2 regions of the Pseudobacillus sp. 179-B 2D1 NHS genome follow, and region 1 is predicted to be linked to the other one. Evidence: riboswitches for the same ligand, from Rfam matches in the RefSeq annotation. Region 1 holds a riboswitch; the other holds the start of a gene.
The links. Region 1 has a riboswitch for thiamine pyrophosphate ahead of thiT (energy-coupled thiamine transporter ThiT). Riboswitches for the same ligand answer to the same signal wherever they lie in the genome.
Positions count from the first base shown of each region.

Region 2: it holds a riboswitch for thiamine pyrophosphate, as region 1 does, so the genes downstream of both, thiC (phosphomethylpyrimidine synthase ThiC) here and thiT (energy-coupled thiamine transporter ThiT) in region 1, are expected to answer to the same signal.

Region 1 is NZ_JBIQDP010000001.1:308,657-320,814, reverse strand. Features, by position in the region: gene nagA (N-acetylglucosamine-6-phosphate deacetylase) at 1-1,048, shown strand, start outside; gene ACH0BF_RS01680 (GntR family transcriptional regulator) at 1,045-1,767, shown strand; gene ACH0BF_RS01675 (SIS domain-containing protein) at 1,781-2,518, shown strand; gene ACH0BF_RS01670 (dynamin family protein) at 2,570-6,361, opposite strand; gene ACH0BF_RS01665 (DUF1801 domain-containing protein) at 6,411-6,854, opposite strand; gene thiT (energy-coupled thiamine transporter ThiT) at 7,281-7,847, opposite strand; TPP riboswitch at 7,918-8,019, opposite strand; gene ACH0BF_RS01655 (L,D-transpeptidase family protein) at 8,399-8,893, shown strand; gene ACH0BF_RS01650 (DUF3243 domain-containing protein) at 8,972-9,313, shown strand; partial or broken gene ACH0BF_RS01645 (GNAT family N-acetyltransferase) at 9,498-9,668, opposite strand; gene ACH0BF_RS01640 (branched-chain amino acid aminotransferase) at 9,889-10,980, opposite strand; gene ACH0BF_RS01635 (ABC transporter permease/substrate-binding protein) at 11,135-12,158, opposite strand, start outside.
Region 2 is NZ_JBIQDP010000027.1:33,456-45,613, reverse strand. Features, by position in the region: gene ACH0BF_RS20835 (3-hydroxyacyl-CoA dehydrogenase/enoyl-CoA hydratase family protein) at 1-1,429, opposite strand, end outside; gene ACH0BF_RS20830 (serine protease) at 2,496-2,663, opposite strand; gene thiC (phosphomethylpyrimidine synthase ThiC) at 2,682-4,466, opposite strand; TPP riboswitch at 4,614-4,728, opposite strand; gene ACH0BF_RS20820 (polysaccharide deacetylase family protein) at 4,811-5,953, opposite strand; gene ACH0BF_RS20815 (DUF1659 domain-containing protein) at 6,132-6,347, shown strand; gene ACH0BF_RS20810 (DUF2922 domain-containing protein) at 6,364-6,582, shown strand; gene ACH0BF_RS20805 (YvrJ family protein) at 6,639-6,776, shown strand; gene ACH0BF_RS20800 (potassium/proton antiporter) at 6,815-8,290, opposite strand; gene ACH0BF_RS20795 (KGG domain-containing protein) at 8,561-8,773, shown strand; gene gsiB (glucose starvation-inducible protein GsiB) at 8,857-9,258, shown strand; gene ACH0BF_RS20785 (sodium:solute symporter family protein) at 9,421-11,001, opposite strand; gene ACH0BF_RS20780 (symporter small accessory protein) at 11,007-11,120, opposite strand; gene ACH0BF_RS20775 (5-carboxymethyl-2-hydroxymuconate Delta-isomerase) at 11,259-11,660, opposite strand; gene ACH0BF_RS20770 (fumarylacetoacetate hydrolase family protein) at 11,678-12,158, opposite strand, start outside.

The DNA.
Region 1 (12,158 bases):
AATGCCAGTCATTCAGCTTCCAAAAGATAGCCTGATCATTCCAGGGGCGGTCGATATTCATATTCATGGAGCTGGAGGAGCCGACGCGATGGATGCCACGGAACAATGCTTGCAAACGATATCGTCAGAATTGCCAAAGGAAGGCACCACCTCCTTTTTGGCAACAACCATGACCCAATCACAGGATGCTATTCAAAAGGCCATACAAAATGCAGGAACATTTCGACCTGACCGTCCAGGCTATTCAGAGATGGTTGGCATTCACCTGGAAGGGCCTTTTATTTCAAAAAAACATCCCGGCGCCCAGCCAAAAGAAGCGATTATGCTTCCTGACGCCTCCTTGTTTGATCAATGGCAACAGATGGCAAACGGCCGGATTCGGCTGGTAACAATGGCTCCGGAGGAACCTGGTGCTATCAGCTTTGTTCAATCCCTTGTACATTCCGGCATCACCGTATCTGCCGGACATACAGATGCGACATATGAACAGCTGCTTGAAGCTGAGTGTGCTGGTGTTAAGCACGTTACCCATTTATATAATGGCATGCGAGGCATGCATCATAGAGAGCCTGGAACAGCTGGCGGGGCTTTGCTCATCGATAGCTTGTTTATAGAAATGATCGTCGATGGCATTCATATTCATCCCGAAATGGTCCGGCTTGCTTTTCGCCAGAAAACCGCTGACAAAACTGTGCTGATTACCGATGCTATGCGGGCAAAGGGGCTGAAAGACGGGCAATATGAGCTTGGCGGCCAGCCTGTCGCTGTCGAGGGAGGAAAAGCTACTTTAGCCGATGGTACGCTAGCGGGAAGTACGCTAACGATGAATCAGGCGATCAAGAATATGATGAGCTATACTGGCTGCTCGATCCGCGATATTATAAAAATGACAGCCGAAAATCCCGCCCGCCAAATTGGAATATTTGATCGTAAGGGCAGTATTGCTTTGGGGAAAGATGCGGATCTAGTCGTATATAATAAAGATTTAGATATCCAGTGGACCATTTGCCGCGGTGAAACGGCTTTTTTACAGGAGGATTTTTTATGATTAATAAGCAGTCCCCCTTGCCTATTTATTTTCAAATTGAAACGATGATCCGCCAGCAGATCGAACGTGGCGAGCTAAAACCGGGAGAGGCTCTTCCTTCTGAGAGAATCTATGCGGAAGAATTCGGCATTAGCCGCATGACTGTCCGACAAGCTATTACGAATCTTGTCATAGCAGGTCTTCTATACAGAGAGAAAGGGCGTGGCACATTTGTCGCTGAGAATAAAATGGAGCAGCATCTCTCTGGCCTGACAAGCTTCACAGAGGATATGAAAAAGCGCGGCCTTACGCCAGGAAGCCGATTGCTTACATTTCAAATAGCGCCGGCCCCAAAGAAAATTGCTGGCCGTTTGCAAATTAAAGAAGGCGCGCCTATATACGAGGTTACCCGTCTTCGCTTGGCAGATGATGTGCCGATGGCTTTAGAGACACTGTTTGTTTCCACAGATCTCGTTAAGGATCTGAATGAAGAGATTGTCATCAGCTCTTTGTACGAATATGTGGAGGGAAAGTTGAACTTAAAGATCGGTCATGCCCTTCAATCGATAGAAGCGATTTCTCCTGGTGAAAAAGAGCGGGAATATTTGCAGGTTTCAAAAGATGTGCCTGTTATGCTGATGGCTCGGCACACTTTTCTGGAAGACGGCCGTCCATTAGAATATGTACAATCATCTTATCGGGCAGACCGGTATAAATTTATGATTGAAATTAAACGATAAGAGGATGAGTGCAATGTTTCTTGCTTATATGGAAAAAGTAGCGCATTTGTTACAGGAGACTGCCCAAAAACAAGCAGACAGTGCTCAGCAAGCTGCTCACACGATTGCCTCCTCTATAAAAAATGGCGGGATCATTCATGTGTTCGGCTGTGGTCATTCACATATGCTTGCTGAAGAACTCTTCTATCGGGCCGGCGGACTTGCTTGCATCAATCCAATTTTTATCGAAGAGTTAATGCTTCATAAGGATGCCGTCCGTTCTTCTTCGTTAGAACAGGAGCAGAACTTCGCCTTCTCATTTATGAAGGATATTCCGATCCAGCAAGGCGATGTTTTCATTGCTGTGTCTACGTCGGGCATCAACCCCGTTCCAATTGATGCACTGCTTTATGCTAAGAAAAAAGGAGCTGAAACACTGGCACTGACATCGCTTGCTTACTCTGAGCAGGCGTCTTCCAGGCATAAAGAAGGCATCAAGTTGTTTGAGGTGGCCGACCTGGTCATTGATAATGGTGCTCCTTATGGAGATGCGATTCTTGCGCATCCGCATGCCGATGCAGAGTTTGCCCCTGTTTCAACTGTCATGGGAGCCGCATTATTAAATGGGATTATGGCTGAAGTTATTTCTATACTTGCTGACAATAACTATAAGCCACCTATTTTTAAAAGCAGCAATGCCGGAGACTCAAAAGAGCATAACCACTCTTTAATTCAACGCTATTCACCGGTTATAAAACTATTCGAAAATTAAATCAGGCTGTTCTGAAAATATGTCTGTTTTCAGAACAGCCTGATTTAGTATTCAGAAAAGTCCAATTTGCAGCTCGTGAATCAGTTTTTTGTAGTGGGCGGCTTCCGATTTTCCGGCAAGCGCCGCCAACCTTCCTGCTACCTGCTCTTTTATTTGCTCTTCTATGTCCTTTCTCGCCTGTTCTAAAAGCTTGCCATAGAACGGGAGAAAGCTTGCTTTCATATGCTCCTCTTCCTCACGGATATACTGGTGAACAGGCGGGATAAGTGTTTTCTCGATTTCATCCCTGATTTGTTTGTTTCCATCTTCTGCAAAAAATTGCAGAGGCGTTTTGTATTCCTTAAACAGAGAAGTAAATAAGCCTGAATGTATTTCTTGAAGACCGGGTTCAAAAAATAAATCCGGCGCTTTTTCTACAATTGTTTCCTTCAAGTCAACCGATGGCAGCAGCTGTTTCATTTCCTTCTCAAGCGATCGATAAAGCTCATCCATCCTTTTTTGCATAAAGATTTGGAATCGAAAAGCAGCAGTCCTCATTTCTTGCGTCATCTCCCCGGCAACAAATCGAATGATTTCATTCGTCATTCGGTGCAACGCGGTGAACGTGTCATCAAAAGCATCAAAAGCCGCTGGACTAAAGATCAGCTTAAATTCATCATTATAGCGATAGAAGAGGCGCTGTCTTGCATAAAACAGCAGCTCTTTAATTTCTTGTTGAAAAGCCTCCTGCTCGGCTGTAAACGACCGATTCTTTAAGTAAAGAAGTGCTTCCGTCAATTGTTGGGAAAGTCGCTGGCGATAATTTTGTTGTTCTGTTTCGTCTGCTTCAGCGAGCCGAAGCCGCCGTTTCAACTCGATCACGGCCTCGTCGGCATCCAACTCTGCCTGATGCAGTACGGCAACGGCCAGTGCCTGCTTTGTAAAAGGGTAAAAATAATGCTCGAACAAAGAGAAACCCGATAATTCCAGTGCCTGCTCAACCGGCATATACTCATTTTCCGATAAATTCAAAAGAGCTTCATACTGTTTTTTATCTTCTGCCGTTAAAGAGTGAGCGGCCCCTCTTTTGGACAGCAATGCCAAATGACTTGACACTGGGAAGATGCGCGCTTGCCGAATTCCATTCTTTTCTAAATTTCGTTCTACATGGTGAAGCACATCGAATAAGTCGCTTTTCGTTGCAGCAAGATCAGCAGCATTAACGATAAAAAACATTTTATCTTTCTCGATAAAATTCTTCATTTGGCCGAGTTGTGTTAAGAAAGCCTGATCTGCTCGCGAGAAAGCATGATTATAATAGGTAACAAATACGATAGAGTCTGCACTCGTTATATAATTAAAAGCCATTTCTGTATGCCGGGCATTCATGGAACCCGCGCCAGGTGTATCGACAAGAACCATCCCCTGCTCTGTTAGCGGAGAGGAATAGTAAAGAATAATACGTTCAACAAAACAGGCCTTTTCCTCCATGCTGACAAATTCAATGTAGCTCTCTGCCGTTCTGTGTGCTGTCTGTCCGAGATACTGTTTCATTTCTTTATAGCCCGCGAGAGCGGCACGCAGAAAGGCAAACTGTTCAAGTGGCAAAGCGGTAAGCGGGCTGAACCACTCGTCCTCTTCTTCCCCCTCTCCATTCCCCTCCTTTCCCGGCGCCAGCTTCTTTTCTACCAGCTCATCATGCTTCTGTAAAAGCAACTGTAGACTTTCTATGCTGCCAACCGTTTTTCCGCTTAGCTCTAGCGCCTGATTTATATCTTTAAGCAGCTGGTCTTCTGTTTTAAACAACAGTATAACTGTTCCGTGGGAATGCTCGGCATCAGGCATACGAATTTCATTGATCGCCGCTGTCGTCGGATTGGGGGACACTGGCAAAACCCGCTCACCTAACAAAGCGTTCGCAAATGATGACTTGCCAGCACTAAACGCGCCAAATAAAGCAATAGTGTATTCATTTTTTTCCAAACGCTCAATTCGTTGATGAAGCTTTTCCATTCTCTGTTCCATGTAATTAGCCTGCGACAAAAGGTGGGCTTTTCTTTTTACCTCCTTAATCCGCTCGTCTAGATTAATAGAAACAAAAGCCGTTTCCTCAGATCGGCTGCTCCACTCTCTAGCGGCTTCACCAATAGAAACGAATGGCTTTCTTTTTTGACTGGCTAGTGGTTTTGTCTTTTTAAAAGCCTGAAAAGGTTTTTTCTCTACTTTTTCCTGGCCGCGTACAGCGAGGATAGAAAAGATGTTTTCATACAACTCTGTTTCGTTTGCTTTTAACTGTTCCCGCTTTTTCCAATCCTCCATTTTTTGATATATCTCTTTCTCTTCTTTAGCAAGCAGAACCCGCTTCTTGCGGTTATTTTCCTTTGCCTGTGCTTCCAGCGGTTCAACGAAAGCAGCAAATGCCTGGCGGTACAGGGTCTTCATTTCGGAAGTGACGTCCTTCGCATAGTTTAATACGTAATCATCTGTAAGCATTGCTCCACTTTTGACGAGCCTTACGAGCAAATCTGGAGAAAACTGGACTTCGCATTGGCGAACTCTCTCTCTGAGCTCATCATTTATTACATCAAATGAGGTTAGCAGCTTGATAACCTCTTCTTTAAAGGGGATGTCAATGTAAGACAGCCTATTCTCGTTTAGTGTTTGAAACAGCTGCTGCAAGCGCCATTCTTTTTCTTTTTTTGTTCGTTTGCGGGAAAAGAAGCCGCGCACCTGAAAGGAAAGTTCACGGGACTCTAAAAATTGGCGCACAAAAATGCGCGCATAATAATCTAAAAGCTTGGCATTGTTAAAAACAGTTGACAGCATTTGATCAAACAGCGGAATAAACAGATTGTCCCGCTCTCTTATCGCTTCTTTTCGCTCATTGAACTCTCGGCGTTCTTCTTGAAGCTGCTGAAAAGAAGCCGTACCTATAAGCCGCTCATCATATTCCTCAAGCTCGGTTCTTGTTTTTTTCCGCTGCTTGTGAAAAAAGCTCATGGCAACGACTAGTGCTTCCTGTAGTACATGAGCCGTGATTTGCTGTTGCCGGTCAGCGATTTTTCCCGACAAAAGAGCTTTCAATTCGCTCAGTTGGTTATAAGCATGGTCTGCCTCTTTTAACGAAGTGAAATAAAGGCCGTTATATGAAAGGCGATGCTCAGCAAATGATTGCTGAATACGGCTTAAAAATTCAGTAAGCGACAGTTCACTTGCTATGTGTTTATCGATTTGGTTAACGATTAAATAGTTTTCTTTTCCTCTCTCCGCAAGCTGGCGATTAAATTCAAAGTTTACAGGAGATTGCACATGATTATAGTCCATCATGTAAAAAACAAGGTCGGCCAAGTGAAGCTTGGACAAAGCACTTACCCGGTGAGCATCGTCTGTTGAGTCAATTCCAGGCGTATCAAAGATGGCAACTCCTTCAGGCAACTGGCCTGTACGATGGGATATTTCCACTTCTTCTACTATATTGCCGTTGACGCAATATGCTTGAATGTCACGGATATCGTAAGGGTAAGGGAACACTTTTATAGTCCCATCCTTAAACCAAACCTTCGCATACGGCTCTCCTTCTTTTACCTTGACAATATTGGCGCTTGTCGGAATCGGACTGGATGGCAGCAAGCTTTCTCCCATTAATTCATTGATCATGGAAGACTTTCCGGCTGAAAAGTGGCCATAAAAGGCGATGATATACTCCATGTTTTCCAGTTTTTCGATCAGTTCGGCACATATATAGGCACTTTGCTGGTCACCGTACTTTAAAAATAAAGCATGAAGCTGCTCTAGTTTTGGCAGAAGCAAGGCGCGGGTTGGTTTCTGGTTAGCGAGCCAGTTTTTTAATTTCTCGGTTAACATGCAGCATCCTCCTTTCTGCTTTCAGCGGTATTTTATTTACGCACTCCCCCTATGTAATCTCGGCTTCTTTGCCTATTTCTGGATAGGTTTCTTTTAAAAATGCTACGGATTGTTTGATTAATACTTTTAAAACATCAACATTAATATCGGCTAATTTATTAATATAGACGCATGCTTTCCCAGTAGTATGTTTTCCGAAGCTTTTTAACAGTTCCTCACGCTTTGTGTCACCCGGTGCAAAATACAAACTTATTTTAGCTTTTCGAGGTGAAAAGCCAACTAACGGTGCGTCTCCTTCATGGCCGGATTTATATTTATAATGATACGAACCGAATCCAATAATGCTCGGCCCCCACATTTTTGCTTCAAAACCCGTCGTTTCGGTAAAAATATCTAGTAATTTATACGCATCTTCCCGTTTTTTGGGGCTTTCAATAGCTTCAATAAACTCAATCACATTGTTATCCGTTTCCTTTGTTTTTAACTCATACATATAGAGTCACTCCTATATTTTTAACTTTTATACAGTCAAAGCGAGTATAACTGCGGAAGTGCAGGTCGCTTAGCTACACCAGCTGTAAATTAATCAACTAACGTAATCAGAAATATCGTCTCCAATTTCCAGTGCGCTACGATAAAGATTTCTCTATCAATCTTTATTACTCCTTTATTAAGCGCAAATTCTCAAGTTAACAGTCTATATGAGAAAGCAGGAAAGAATCAAACGTTCTCTACGCCCCGTTGTAAATGGCAACGTGACCGGCTTGGCATTTTAGCAGCCCTTAATAAAAAAATTTTCTGAACAGACTCGCAGCTCTTCTACAAATATAAGAATAAAAAGCGGGTTTCGGCAAATCTTCTCTCTGCACAAAAAAACAGGAGCTGAATTTAATGGATCAGCTCCTGTTTTATGTGTTTATTAGTAACTGGCCGAACTATTTTCAACAGGAATGGACTGTTTGTAAAAGCGCGGCGCTGTCTTTTTCAAAAATAGTAGTACAGCTGACGTAATTAACATTTCCGGAAGCAAATAAGAAAGGTTGTACAAGAAAGAATAAACGGCGACCGGTGTTCCTTCCGGTGCCGAACTGCCGAACCAGACGACGCCGGAAACGAAGTGGCAGATAAAACGAAACACAGTACCTAACAATAGACCGGCAAAAATACGGCCCGTTGTAACTGGTTTATGGAAAACAGCAAGGCCTCCGAGTCCGAGTACAGCATAAGCAAGAGGATAATCCAACACGAGCTGCACTGGATGCACAACGTATCCACCTGTCATTAAGCTGATCAGCCCAACCAATAGACCTGTAATAAAACCAGCCTGCCAGCCGCGGCGAAAGGCCATGACGAATATTGGCACCATGACGAGGGAGATAGAACCCCCGAATGCCCAAAGAGCGCCAAACTCGACATAGCTTAATATAAGCGATAATCCTGCCATGACAGCAATTTCGATCATCGTAACCAGTTTGTTTCTTTCCATAAAAAATCCCCCTTTTCTTATCCAAAGGGGTGTACGGATACAACGGATTCTTCCGCTTATGCGAATATTTCCTGTATCTGTCACACTTTCCCTACGCTGGTACTAACCAGATCAGGTTCTTAGAGTTGAGGATGGTTCCTCTCTCAGTCTAACGACACCCCTAGTGGACTTATTGCTCTTACTATAGCATAACTATAAGGAAAATGAAATACGGGGAATCATCTCCGGTGCTTTACAGTAGTAAAAGATGGCTAGATTTTTAGAGTGACTTTCATAGGAAATTATCCATCATCTCAGCGATTTCATAAAAACTGGACTCTGCCTCTCGGCTTAGTTGTGTTACTGTCTGTTCCACATGAAAGGATTCTTTCGACTAAACGATACAATCTTATAAGGGCCTATTCATATTCTCTTCCCTCTTTTGGATGTGCCTGACTCTTTTTATTTAAAGCGTATATCTTACTCTCTTATTTCATATACGTAAGTGAATATCAGGCGAAGCATCTTTTCATAAATACTTGTTTTAAAAATATATAAAATCAGGTGAGCCGATGAATCATATTGTTAAGAGCGGTGAAACATTGACGTCTATTGCAGCGGATTACCGCATTCCTGTTTCTCAATTGATTGCAGCCAATCCGGGGATCAATATTCATTCTATCTATCCCGGCCAGCAGCTGCGTATCCCGGGACTTCCTGATCCTTCTTCTCTTCCTTATTCAATTAGCGTTTCATTGTCACAGCGCAGGCTAACCTTATTTCGTCAGGGGAAAGTACAAAAAGTCTATCCGGTGGGGGTTGGTAAAATGCTGACTGAAACGCCAACTGGAGATTTTGTTATTATTAATAAAGCACCAAACCCAGGCGGCCCATTCGGAACGATGTGGATGAGTTTATCGAAGAAATCTTATGGCATTCATGGAACGAATAATCCTTCTTCTATCGGCAAGTTTGTCTCTAAAGGCTGCATTCGCATGTATAACCGTGATGTAGAAGAACTGGCTAGAACCATTCCAATCGGTACTCCAGTTCGCATTAGACCTTAAATCGCTGAAAATTCATCTGTTGCATGTTTGAAAACAAGCAAAGGGGGGCATAACGAAACAGTAAAGGAGGAATGACTGATGACAGAAGAAAATCACGCGATTCATAAAGACGGGGAACTGCAGCCGGATATGGTGGATGATACACTTGAACGGATAAGCCCCGAAAGAATGGACAGCATTCTTGAGAATTTCAATTCCTTTAAATCTTATTTGAAAAAAAGAATAGAACTCGCTGAAAAGATCGGTTTAAATGAAGAGCAACTGGCGATTGCTACAGAAAAAATTGCCGACTATCTGGCTGATCATGCCGAGCCGAAAAACAGAGAAGAGAAGCTTCTTCAAGAGCTTTGGAATGTCGGGACACAGGATGAGCGTCACCACCTAGCTCATATGCTTGTTAAATTTGTGGATCAAGAATAGAGTGGTTCTCTTTAGTGCAAACGAAGCACTATTTACGATAAAAGCCTGATATGGAGCAATCTTATATTTAACAGTCAATGAAAAAGCCTCTATGCATTCAGGGGCTTTTTCATTTGTTTCTGATCCTTCTTCTCCCTCCAAATCTTAGAAGAAAAGCGCTTTAATCAGGTTGGCATGTTGTCTCTTACTTTTGATATGGGGATGAGTTCTTCTCTTTCCACTCACTAGCTAACACTCCATAAATAACATGGCCTCCACAATGATTGTATAACCATTCGGCTTGTCGGATCGTCCCCTCTTCTACAAACCCTAACCGTTCAGGAAGGCTTCTGCTCTTTGTATTGTCAGGAGCAGCGATCAAAGAAACTTTTTCAAAAAGAATGTAATAAGGGCCTCTCCCTCGTGACAGCTTGGGTTTACTCGAATGAGCTTGAAACCCGTCTCCCTATTTAATGCTATATGAGCTGAGGCATAGAGAGTAATAAAAAAAGAGAAGCGAATCGCTTCTCTTTTAAGGTGTACCGGTCCTTTAGTTTTTCTTTGTCATCAAACTCTATCAGTTTTTGGAAAAATTTTTATTTTACTTCGGCATACTGTTCTACTTCAACTGTCCAGTTGAATGGATCTTGTTCCTTGCCGTTTTGAATACCGGTAATAGAGCTGTACAGCTTTTTAGCGATTGGACCAGTTACACCCTCGTTAATGACCATCTTCTCATTATTCCAGAATAATTCTCCGATTGGAGAAATAACCGCTGCTGTTCCTGTGCCAAAGGCTTCTTCTAACTGTCCAGCCTTATATGCTTCACGAATTTCTTCCATAGCAATGCGGCGTTCGGTTACTGTCAGTCCCCAAGATTTTAAAAGCTCGATGACAGAGTTTCTTGTGACACCTTCTAAAATACTGCCATTCAAAGCAGGTGTGATAATTTCTCCGTTGATTTTAAAGAAGACATTCATGCTGCCTACTTCTTCAATGTATTTCTTTTCTAAGCCATCTAACCACAAAACTTGAGTATATCCTTGACGTTCAGCCACTTCCTGCGCCTTTAAGCTGGAAGCATAGTTACCGGCTGTTTTCGCTTCTCCTGTCCCTCCGGCAACCGCACGAACATATTCGCTTTCAACCAGTATTTTTACCGGATGAATGCCTTCTTTGTAATAAGCACCAACCGGCGATAAAATAATGATAAATTTATAGTGGTTTGATGGCGCTACTCCAAGAAACGGCTCGGTAGAAATGATGAATGGGCGAACATAGAGAGACGTGCCTTCTGCACTCGGAATCCAGTCTCTTTCTACTGAGATTAATTGCTTTAACGCTTCCAAAGCAAAGTCTTCATCCACCGAAGGAATACAAAGACGCTCATTGGAGCGATTCAAGCGTTCAAAATTTTTCTTAGGACGGAATAATAGCACTCGATTGTCTTCAGTAAGATACGCCTTTAATCCTTCAAACACAGTCTGCCCATAATGAAAGACCATGCAGGCTGGATCTAATGAAAGTGGTTGGTAGGGAACAATACGTGGATCGTGCCAACCTTGCCCTTCCGTATAATCCATAATAAACATATGGTCCGTGAATATTTTTCCAAAGCCCAGTTCTTCTCCTTGTGGCTTTGGCTTTCTTTCAGGACTTAAGTTGAGTTGGATAGTATGTTCTTTCATTCGCACTGTCTCCTTGCTGTATATGAATTTGGTGAAAAGTAAAGGGATAAATAATTATATACGTACCATTTTACAATTTTTTAGAATCTTTTCACAATAGTTTAGTGCAAAATTATTGTAAAACATTTTCATTTTTTTGTCCAACCAGATTTTTCTATTTCAAAAGTCCTTCCTCTTTTAAAAATTCCTCCGCCACCTTTTCTGCTTCTTGATTCGCTACATTCACTTTATAATTCATCTCTCGCATCTGCTCATCGGTCACTTTTCCTGCCAGCTTATTTAGTGTCTGTTCAACCTCCGGATACTTTTTCAATGTTTCCTCTCTTAACAATGGGGCTCCTTGATATGGTGGAAATAGATGGAGGTCATCTTCTAACACTGTTAAATGGAACTGTTGCAGCTCACTATCTGTAGAATAAGCATCTATTAAATTAATATCTCCCGACTTGATAGCCTGGTAACGCAGCTTGGGCTCCATCGTTTTGACGAATGGAAAATGGAGATTGTATTTTTTTTGAATGCCACGGTAGCCATCTTCACGATCAGAAAACTCTAATGTAAACCCTGCCTTCATTTGTTTTTCCACTTTTTTTAAATCCGAGATTGTTTTTAAGCTCAATGTTTGTGCTGTTTGATCCGGCACGGCTAATGCGTAAGTGTTATTGTAAGCCATCGGGCGAAGCAGTACCATATCATACTTTTCAAGCAAACCGGTTTGCGCTTGTCGATACACCGCTTGCCGATCTGTGCTCTTTGCTTCCTCCTTTAAAAATTCAGAAAGAGCCGTTCCTGTAAATTCCGGGTAAATATCAATTTCTTTCGCACGCAGAGCATTAAAGACAAAAGATGTTTTCCCGAGCCCTGGTTTTAATTCCACTTGCAGATCGGTATCTTGTTCAATGAGCAGTTTGTACATATTCATTAATATTTCAGGTTCACTGCCCAATTTCCCAGCAATAACAAGCGTCTCCTGCTTGTTTTTCATGAGGGATGGGGCCAGCAGGAGTACACAAGCTGCCAGAACAGCTATCCCCGTCACCATCAGTGAGCGCTTAAATGAAGCTCTCTCTGCGGCCTTCAGCACAATATCAAAGAAGATAGCAAGCAACGCGGCTGGGACAGCTCCAAGAACGATCAAGGAGGCATTATTGCGGTCAATACCGAGCAGAATAATATCG
Region 2 (12,158 bases), on a different contig from region 1:
TAAGAACTTTTCCTTGTTTCTTCAGCCTTTTTAAATCAATTACTTTCTCGCTGACAGAAACTTTTTGATACCCGCCGTTATGATAAAAATACACCTCTCCATTTTCCTCTCTATAGAAAGAAGAATGGCCGGCTTCCATCATGTCTTTCACCCAAAGCGGAATTTCGAAGCCCTCTGCCTCCATTTTTTCCAAAGAAGATGGCAGGCCAATCGCATCCCATATTTCAAACGGTCCTTGCTCCCAGCCGAATCCCCATTTCATTGCCTGATCGATCGAGACAATGTCATCGGCAATTTCGCCAGTGAGGCGAGCCGAATAAATCAGCACCGGTGCGATGATCTTCCATAAAAAATTTCCAGCTTTGTCATCACTGTAGATGAGCGTCTTCCATTTTGCCGATAATCCTTTTTGCTGCTTCGCCAATTCGATTGAAGCCGCTTTCATTTTCTTACGTTCACTGTATTCCATTGTTGTCGGATTAAGCTCCAGAATGGTTTTACCTTCCTTTTTAAAGAAGCCTTGGCCGCTCTTTGCGCCAATCCAACCGTTATCGCGCATCTTCTCCATAAATTTCGGCACATCAAATACTTGTTTTTCTTCTCCTTCTACTTGCTCGTAAACATTGTTGGCCACATGAATAAACGTATCAAGCCCCACTACATCAAGCGTGCGAAACGTGGCACTTTTCGGCCGGCCAATTAATGGCCCGGTAATGGAATCTACTTCACCGGCAGAAAGTCCGGAATTTGTCATTTCCTGAACCGTTTTCAGCAATCCGTATGTTCCAATACGATTGGCAATAAAGTTTGGCGTATCCTTGGCGACTACTACTCCTTTACCGAGAGTATCCTCACCAAACGTCTTCATATATTGGAGTACTTCTTGATCGGTATCTTTCGTTGGAATGATTTCGAGCAGCTTTAAGTAACGTGGCGGATTAAAAAAGTGGGTACCGAGAAAGTGACGACGGAATTCTTCTGAACGCCCTTCCGCCATCGCCTCGATGGATATTCCTGACGTATTCGAGCTGACAATGCTGCCGGGCTTTCTATATTTTTCTATCGTTTCAAACACTTGTTTTTTTACATTTAAGTTTTCTACCACCACTTCAATGATCCAATCAACATCTTTTAGTTGTTCTAAATCATCCTCTAGATTTCCCGCTGTAATATATTGAATGTTGTTCTTCGATGTGAGCGGAGCAGGCTTTTGCTTTAGCAGCTTTTTCAAAGCATTGGCAGCGAATTTATTTCTGATTTCTTTATCGTTAATTGTAAAACCTTTCGCTTCCTCTTCTTTTGTGAGCTCGCGCGGAATAATATCTAATAATAAAGTCGGGATACCGATATTCGCCAAATGAGCAGCAATTCCTGAACCCATTACGCCTGAACCTAAAACGGCAGCCTTTTGAATGTGCTGAACCAACATAATTCCCCCTTCACATCTTTGAATGAATGCTCATTCATTATTTCTATTACTAATATAACCCAACCTTTCATTTGGTGCAACGAATAAAGAAGAAAAAATTGAAATTTTCAAACTTCATTTGATTTCTTTCGCAAAATGGATACCTCTCTTCCTCCTTTAAAAACTAGATTATATAAATATTGACCTAAATTCCTACTATTTTTATGTTGTAAAATTGTTAAAGAACTCATATAAAATATCCTATCAGCTTACTTACATCGCCTTAAGGACATATGCTATTTTTTCTGCATTTAGCTGTATGGTTTTTCTTCATTTTAGTAAAAGGACGTAAACCTTTAACTGTGCTCCAATTCAATTTACTCCTTTAATTGAAAGCTGTTAGACAGAGCACTTTCTCAGAATACAAATAAAAGACTGCCTTCAGTCCACTACCTTGAAGACAATCTTCACTTCACACACTTTATTCCAATGTTCATTTATATACATGCTCAACCATCATAATTAATTAGCGAAGTACCTGATTATTTGGAACCCTCTGTCTCATCCCAACTAGCAAAAAGCGAGTATCTTCATCGTCCTTCCTCCATAATCGTTACATTAAAAATAGCAGGGTCAAGGTAGCGGCTCAATAATCGATTAGCCAGTCAAAAGATTCAAGGTTAGTGAGAAAATATTGCAAGGGGTTAGACTTCTATGAGCAAGGTGATTGGTTTAATACTATAAGGAAACGTATCTGCTAACAAGAATGATCCTAATCGCGCGCTCTCCACATAACTCCTCGCCCAAGTTTTTTTAGTCTCTCTGTTTATCCTGTCCCTTGCTGCTCAGAAGGGTGGTCCATTCTCATTGATTTTGAAAATCATTATCAATTATAGTTGACATTCATTCTCAATTAAAATATGATAAATACATGAACAGTTTACTTGTCCCGTTGCTGTTCTCTCATCAGAAAGAATAATATGCACAGCGGCTGTGCGAATGCCCACCCGCACAGCCCCCCTTAATGCATTCTTTACCTCTCTTTTTTATAAAAACGGCCGCGAGAATCTTCTCGCGGCCGTTCAATTTAATAATATAAAACATTCACTTTTTTACATTTGGCACAAGTTTCATAATACTGATTACCTCTATAATGATGGTCACAATTTTGCTGAATGAGCCTTAAACGATTTTGTAGAAGGACCAGCTTTGCTTTTAATTGATCAATTTCCCGTTCAATTTTATGGACAGTCATCTGCATTTCTCCTCCCGCTCACTGGTATATACTGCTGCCGGCTTGCTTGAACTCCTTCGCCTTTTGCTCCATCCCCTTTTCAAATGCTTCATCTGTATTTATTTCATTTTCCTTAGCATAATTGCGAATATCTTGAGAAATCCTCATGCTGCAAAACTTCGGGCCGCACATTGAACAGAAATGAGCAGTTTTTGCGCCCTCCGCCGGCAAGGTTTCATCGTGATATTCCAGCGCACGTTCCGGATCTAAGGACAGGTTAAACTGATCTCTCCAGCGAAATTCAAATCGTGCTTTTGACAGCGCGTTATCCCTCTTATGAGCTCCGGGGTGCCCTTTCGCCAAATCGGCAGCATGAGCAGCAATTTTGTAAGTCACTACCCCAGTGCGTACATCATCCCGATTGGGCAACCCTAAATGCTCTTTCGGTGTGACATAGCAAAGCATCGCTGTGCCGTACCAGCCGATCATCGCGGCTCCAATTGCAGAGGTAATATGGTCATAGCCTGGGGCAATGTCCGTTGTTAGCGGACCCAGTGTGTAGAAAGGGGCTTCCTGGCAAACTTCAAGCTGCTTATCCATATTCTCTTTAATAAGGTGCATAGGCACATGGCCGGGTCCTTCTATCATTACTTGCACATCGTGTTCCCATGCAATTTTAGTCAACTCCCCGAGTGTTTCCAACTCAGCAAATTGTGCCTCATCATTGGCATCAGCAATGGAGCCGGGACGCAGTCCATCTCCTAGAGAGAAAGAAATATCATAGGCTTTCATAATTTCACAGATTTCTTCAAAGTGAGTATATAAAAAATTTTCCTGATGATGATAGAGACACCATTGAGCCATGATTGAACCACCGCGTGAGACAATCCCAGTCATGCGCTTAGCTGTTAATGGCACATAGCGGAGAAGCACTCCAGCATGAATAGTAAAGTAATCTACCCCTTGTTCCGCCTGTTCAATCAATGTATCACGATACACTTCCCAAGTAAGAGCTTCTGCTACACCGTTCACTTTCTCAAGCGCCTGATAAATAGGGACAGTCCCCACTGGAACGGGTGAGTTACGGATAATCCATTCACGGGTCGTATGAATATTCTTTCCTGTCGACAAATCCATAATAGTATCCGCTCCCCAGCGTGTTGCCCATGTCATTTTTTCTACTTCCTCTTCGATTGACGAGGAAACAGCTGAATTACCGATGTTTGCATTAATCTTTACATGAAAATTGCGCCCAATAATCATCGGTTCAATTTCCGGATGATTGACATTAGCTGGAATAATTGCTCTTCCTCTCGCTACTTCCTCGCGGACAAACTCAGGTGACATGTTTTCTCTGATTGCAATGAATTCCATTTCGGGTGTAATGATTCCCTTTTTTGCATAATGAAGCTGCGTAATGTTCTTTCCCTTTTTTGCACGCAGTGGCTGGCGCTTTAACCTAGGGAATAGATGATGATTGGTTCGGGGATCGTTTTTCTCTTTATAGCCATTGTCTTCAGGTTTTATCTCTCTTCCTTCATACGCCTCTACATCATTGCGTTCATTAATCCACGGACTGCGAATAGTCGGCAATCCTTTTGTAATATCAAGCGTGTAATGAGGGTCTGTATAAGGACCGCTCGTATCATATACACGCACGGGCGGATTTTCTTCCTCACCAAACGTACCAGTTGTTGGAGTGAGGTTGATTTCACGCATGGGAACTTTTAAATCAGGACGAGAACCTTCAATATAAACTTTCTTACTACCCGAAAAACTGGACATAATGGAAATGTTTTTTTCACTTAATGAGGATGTGGACATAAAAAAATCTCTCCTTTTCAACGGATTAATCGTTTAAGGACGAGATGCAGGGCATAGCATGTGGAAAAGCTCACTCATGTACATAAAAAAGCCGGTGTCCAATCAATGGATGGACCCGGCTAATATGTATGCAGAAGTAATCATAATAAATAACTGTTTTAACTTCCCCACGCTGGTATGAACCAGATCAGGTCCCAAGAGTCAAGAAACTTCATCGCGTTCCTTTCTCAGCCCAGCTCATTGGACTCCCCTAGTTATAACTATTTAATTTGACTCCATTATACATAGAGCTGCTATAAAAGTAAATATGTTTATTCAGAAAATTCCACCGTTTTATCAACTAATTACAGTCTTCCGTCCTTCCAGAAATTCTGGGTTACATGGGCAGAGGGATTGTAAGCTTTCAGTTCATATCCTTCCTTCTTTAAATAAACTAGAATTTGCGGAAGCACTTCTGCAGTGATCTTCTTCTCATGCAGTAAAATGACAACATTCTGATCGCCCTTCTTCTTTTGCAATTTAATTCCCGCTTGAATATTTTGCAAAATACGCGCTTTCGAAGATGTGTTATATTTCCAGTCCTCACTGTCTATATCCCAATCCCACAACCGATAGCCTTTTTTAACTAAAGCATCACGGAATGGCTGTTTTAGATAAGGGGAACTTCCAAATGGAGCCCTAACCAAAACAGAGGACTGGCCAGTCACTTTCTTTAATGTCTGATTTGTTTTTTCCATTTCGTTTATAAAGTTTTGTGGCGACTTATAAAGCGGGTTCACTTTATGGGTTACGCTGTGAAGGGCAAGGTAATGCCCTTCTGCTGCAGCTTTTTTCGCCGCAGCCCCATACCTTGAAATATTGGGTTCAATATAGAAAAATGTTGCTTTCACTTGCTGAGAAGCAAGGGTTTTTAAAATGCTGGCTGATTGAGCACTTGGACCATCATCAAATGTTACATAAGCGACTGGCTTTTTAGCTGGCGGCGGACTTTTCAATCGATCAAAAAACGGTTGATTAGCCACTAAAAACTCTTCGTTGGACAACTTTGATCCATCCTTCGTATAGAGGCGTACTGTTTTATGCTCACTCAAGTAATCTGCCTGGAAACCAAATTGCTCTGCAATCCAGCGAATTCCAATATAAAACTTGCCATTTTCAGTGTAAGTAACTGCAGGGGCCACAGCTTTCCCGTCGAGCAAGGCTTCCTTCGTTTTGATGTTTACTTTCAGCTGCTGGCCGTTTTTTTCAAAGATATAAACTCCTTCTTTTTCCTTGATGGTTTCTTTTATATATAAATAGCGTGATAGTTTTTCTGATGGAGCAACTGCCTGACCATTGATGATAAAGGCTTCTCCTGTTGTAAACGGCAGCATTTTATCATGGAGCCCTATGTAAATGTTCTTCTTCTCGGCCGCATGAGTCGGCATTCCCCCTGCACAAATAAACAGCAGTAGGAAGCTGCACATGATTATTAATCTTCTCTTCATCTCTCTTACCCCTTTTTTCCCTCTAAATTTTATCTATTTATCTATTTTTCACCATTATAATACATATTTTTCACTTATGTTACAAAAATATTAAAAATATTACTTATTAAATTTTATGCAGGAGGGTATCCTTTATCACTCTTTTTCTGTATGTAGGAAGTGAAAGGAGGTGATCAGCATGGCACAAGCAATATTGATGAAGTCCACGTTAAGTCTCGTCTTTGATCACGGGTTAAATGATGAAGGAAAACCAATTCACAAAACAAAAACTTTTGCCAATGTGAATGAAATGGCAACGGCAACTGAATTAGAAACAGCTGGCACAGCGATTGCTACTTTAACTGATAAACCAGTTGTCACAATTGCAAGGAATGATTATTTTGAAATCAATTAACAGGAGGAAATAAAAAATGGCTAAAGTTCTTCAGTTGCAATTTGCTACCCAGTTAGATAAAACTGCGACATTGTCGATTGAAAACCCTAAAGAACCGATTGACCCATTGGCCGTAAAACAAGCCATGACCGCGATCATTCAGTCAAACGTATTTAACTCGACTTCCGGAGCTTTGACAGGCATCAAAGGGGCTCATGTTATCGACCGCAGCGTGACACCTATTCCCATTAACTAGCAAGCAGAAGGAAAGCCGGTTTCTCGGCTTTCCTCCTCTTCATAGGAGGATAAAAAATGGAGACACTCATGCCTTTTATTCAGGAAGTTGGCTTTCCGATTGCCGTCACCTTTTATTTACTTTATAGAATCGAAATAAAACTGGACGGTGTAATCCAATCTATTCAGAACTTGCCTGAAAGAATGCGTAACTAAAAATAAGAGAGGATCACTTGTATACACGTGATCCTCTCTTATGTGAGCTGTTCGCTTTTTTGCTTTTCCTTTCTTTTCATCATCACTTTTTTCAATTCATTTTTCTGCTCTTTCTTCACTAACACGTAAAGCACATCTTCAGGAAAAAGCTTCGTTGACCCTTCCGGAGTAATAAGCTGGTCGCCCCGTATAACAGCGGTAATTAACGTTTTAGGCGGCAAATCAACTTCATGAATGCGCTTATTGGCTGCAGCTGATTCTTCCAAAATGCGCACTTCTACCATCTCGCTGTTCGTCTTGCCAATGGATATAAGTTCCAAACTGTGAGGCGATTCAGTTTTTTTCCCTGCCCGGGTCACACCGAACAATTCAGCGGCTTTAGAAATGCTCGCTCCCTGAATCACTGTGGACAAAAGAACAACGAAAAAGACCACATTAAACATAAGCTGTCCATGTTCAAGTCCCTCCACGAGCGGATATGTCCCTAAAATAATCGGGACCGCTCCTTTTAAACCTGCCCATGAAATAAAAAGCTTTTCCCTGACGTTCATTTTCGAAAACAATAAGCTGACAAATACTCCAACTGGACGCGCAACAATCATCAAGAAAACAGCTAATATAATGCCCTGCCAAGCTACATCAAGCAGCTCACTCGGGAAAACAAGGAGGCCCAAAATCATAAACATCACCATTTGCATCATCCACGCCAACCCTTCATTAAAACCAAGAATAGAGTGGCGATAAGTTAAGTCGGCGTTTCCTATAACGATGGCCATCACATAGACTGCTAGAAATCCGCTTGCATTCATGATCGTAACGACACTGAAGGCAAAAATAGATAAGGCAATAGATAAAACCGGATAAAGACCCGATGAATCGAGGTTGATCTTATTAATAATCCAAACGGAAGCTATACCGAACAAAATACCGAAGAAAAGTCCAAGCCCCATTTGCCAAAAAAAGCTCAAAACGAGGGTAAGAGGATCGAATGAAGGAGATTGAATTACTTGAATAAGACTGATCGTTAAAAAGATGGCCATTGGATCATTGGAGGCCGACTCTGCTTCGAGCACAGTTGCCATTTTCCGTTTAACATTCTTGTTTCCAAGCACACTAAAAACAGCTGCCGCATCAGTCGAGCCAACGATCGCACCAACAAGAATGCCTTCTGCCCAAGTTAGATCAAGTACAAGCTTAGCAGCAATGCCGACAGTGAGAGTGGTAACAATTACCCCAATAGTGGCAAGTGACAAAGACGGCTTGTAAACTGGCTTTACACTTTCCCACTTTGTCTGCAGGCCACCTTCAAATAAAATAATGACCAATGCAACGGTTGCTAGTAATTGGGCAAGCCAGGCATTGTTGAAGAAGACAAATTGATTTAATACCATACCCGCAGCGATAAACAGGACGAGCGACGGCAAGCCAAGCCTTGTAGAAAACTTAGCGCTTATAACACCAACTAACCATAATATAGAAAACAATAAAACAATGTTTTCAATTGTAAAATTCATCGCACTCTCCTTTCTAGAAAATAATGTCTCTTCTATTCTATAACACGCGGAGAGCTTTTCCAAAATAAATGGTTTCCTCCTATTTAAAGCGCGACAGATCATTTCCTTCTTCTCTCTAACATCTTCTCATACAGTTAAAGGAAATAAATACTTTTATCTAAGAAAAAAGTTGGGGTTTTTACTTTTTATATAATTATATGGTTTTAAATACTTTAAAGCGGATATATAACAAGCGTACACCAAATATTCCATTTAAGGAGAGGATACAAAATGGCAGAAAACAAAGATAAAAAAATGACTGTAGAAGAAGCTGGCCGTAAAGGCGGAGAAGCTACTGCCCGCAATCACGACAAAGAATTTTATCAGGAAATTGGCCGCAAGGGCGGAGAAGCCACTGCCGAAAATCATGGAAAAGAATTCTATGAAGAAATTGGTGAAAAAGGCGGAAATGCTCGCGCTGAGCAAAGAGAATCTAACGAATAAAAATATAAAAATAAATGTTTAATAATCTTATAAAAAGGTAATAAAAACCATATGATTCATTAAATTAAAAGGAGATGTATAAAATGGCAAAAAACAACAATGAAAACAACGACAAAAAAATGACTGTGGAAGAAGCTGGCCGCAAAGGCGGAGAAGCCACTTCTGAAAACCATGACAAGGACTTCTACCAAGAAATCGGCCGTAAAGGCGGAGAAGCTACTGCTGAAAATCATGACAAAGAATTCTATCAAGAAATTGGCCGCAAAGGCGGAGAAGCTACTGCTGAAAATCATGACAAGGACTTCTACCAAGAAATCGGCCGCAAAGGCGGAGAAGCCACTTCTGAAAATCATGACAAAGACTTCTACCAAGAAATTGGCCGCAAAGGCGGAGAAGCCACTTCTGAAAACCATGATAAAGATTTCTACGAAGAAATCGGTGAAAAAGGCGGAAATGCTCGCGCAAAACAACGTGACAATGATTAATTAATTTCACTCAACAAAAAGGCCCTTTGATAAGGGCCTTTTTGTTGAGTGAAAAGAATGTCTAGATCATCAATGAGAGTCTTATTTTTCGCAGTCTGACGAGAAACACAGAAAGTGAATGTTTGCCAAAAGTCTTAATCCCATCCCTCTAGAGTGATGACATCACACCGCCTTCTCCTTCTGTTGCTGTTCTTCCTTCTCTAGTTTATCTTTCGTAAGCAAACTTACAAAGATAAAGACAATAGTAGATAATGGCAGTGCATAAAACAATGGATCAACATGTGTCATTGGATAAGCAAACAATGTATCTTTTCCAAATAAAGCTTTTGATAACCCAAGGACAGCAGCCTCCTTTTCGTGCAGGAACATAAACCCTAAGATGCTAACTGTAAATCCAACAATCATGCTGGCCTTAGCTCCTGCTCTCGTCGACCGCTTCCAGAAAAACGCCCCAATCATAACCGGGAGAAATCCAGCCGCACAAATGCCGAACCAAAAAGCTGTCGCCTGTGCGATGACCCCTTCGGGCAATACATAAGACAAAGCAACTGCCGCCACAATACCGATAAGCACACCGATACGGGAAGCATCCATTCCTAAAAACGATTGAATACCAAAGCTTTTCAAAATATCTTGCCCAAAAGCAGATCCCTGCAAATGAATAAGAGAACTGATAGTTGAAATAGCAGCCGACAATAAGGTAAGCGTGAATAAATAGACGAACCATTCCGGCATTAAATGATTAATTAACGCGGGAATCACGAGATCTACATTTCCCTTAGCTACCTCTATGGAAAGCTTTCCTACATGCTCCTGAAAATACAAATTACTGATCGGACCGAGCATAAAAGCAGCACCTGTCATAAAGAAAATGAAGACTCCACCAACGATCACCGAACGATACAGTGCCTGATTGTTTTTGACTGTCATAAATCGCATAACAAGCTGCGGCTGAGCTAGTACACCGATCCCGACTCCCATAACGATCGTGCTGACTAACGTCCACCAAATAGGAGAACCTAATTCCGGCATGGAGGTCCATCCACGATGCCCTTGCTCTACTAAAGACTGAGGAACAAGATTCTTCATTGCCGTTAATCCAGCATGTCCGTCAATCACACCTCCCACTGCTTTATAGCCCATAAACAGAAAGATAGCCATACCGACAAACATGACAACCGCTGCAAAGGCATCGGTATACATAACAGCTTTAATTCCACCGCTTAGTACATAAAAGCCGACAATGACAGCTAATACTAACAGTGCAACATTATAGTTCATTGAAAGAGTTTCCTGAAGAAAGCGTCCTCCGCCTACAAGGACAATACTCGTATAAGCAGGCATTAATACAAAAATTATGACTCCAGAAAATACAGTAATAAACTTCGATTGATAGCGCTTTCCTAAAAGCTCAGCAAATGTGTATGCTTCCAGCTTTTCCGAAAGTTTTCGAATGCGTGTCCCAAAAAAGACAAAAGAAATAAAAACCCCAAAAACAATGTTTAGAAAACAAAGCCATAATAGTCCAAATCCATATAATGAGGCCACACCGCCAAAACCAATAAGAGAAGAGGTGCTGATAAAGGTAGCTCCATAAGAAAGCGCCATGACTGTAGGATTGATTCCTCGTCCACCCACTAAATAATCAGCTTCTGACTTTGTTGTTTTATAACCATAATAGGCAAGTGCCGACATAATACCCAAGTAAAGTAAAAGGATAGGAATTAATATAGTAAAATTCATTTATTTCATTCTCCTTCCCCGCGATTCCACATGACTGCTCCAAACACAACACAGCCAATCATCGATAAAATGGTGCCAATCCAGGCAAAAGCAATTATTGGATCTTCCATGCCAAACATGATGAATTCCTCCTTTTATTTTTCTGTTTAAACAAAGAAAAGACTCATAACTAAAGTTTGTTATGGGACAAGCTTTAGTTATAAGCTAAAGGATAACCGTGCTATTAACCCTCTCAATGCAACTTTCATTTTCGTATTCTATTTTTCTGAGGTTGTTTTCTTATAACGGGCGTGTATATTGTTCTGCTTGTACGTGCCAGCCTCGCTAAATTCCACTAGCTCCATTGAGAGAGCTAAGTAACGTTTAGCAAAAAGATCAGCAAAGTGATCCTTCATAATAGCAAACAATTCATCGCAAACCGCTTTTTTCACCGATTCTGGGCGGCCAGCGCCGATTTTCAGTGCAGCATGGACAAATGCATCGTCCTCTGTGCCATCGGCAATGAAATAATCATGCAATTCAATCGCCCGGGAGCGAATCCCCCCGACTGGGAATACATCGTCATGAGAAATAAGCGATTGATTGATTTTTTTTAGCAAGGCTGGAATATCTGCCTCTGCTTTTATATTATCTGTATACTCGATAATAAAGTGTGGCATAGAAGTTCCCCCCTTTTTTACATCGTCTGTTTGGATGTTACTTTCGCAGAAGCGGTGCGAATGCCAAATGTCTCATCTCCTACAATAGTATTAACAAGGCGGCCAATGCCTTCTATTTCTGTAATGACCTCGTCGCCGACTTTCGTATCCACCGATCCTTTCGGTGTGCCTGTTAAAATGATATCTCCCTCGTTGAGCGTCATAAAGCTACTTAAATATTCGATCAAATAAGGAATATCGAAGACCATATCTTTCGTGTTACCTTCTTGAGTGAGCTCTCCATTGACATATGTTCTTAATGTTAGGTTCATCGGATCTGGAACAGCTTCTTTTTCAACGAACCAGGGGCCGATTGGTGTGCATGTATCCCTGTTTTTCACACGCAGATTGGGACGATAGTAATTCTCCAGGTAATCACGAATGGCGTAGTCATTAGCAACGGTATAGCCTGATACATAATCATACGCCTCTTCTCGTTTCACATTGCGTGCTGGACGG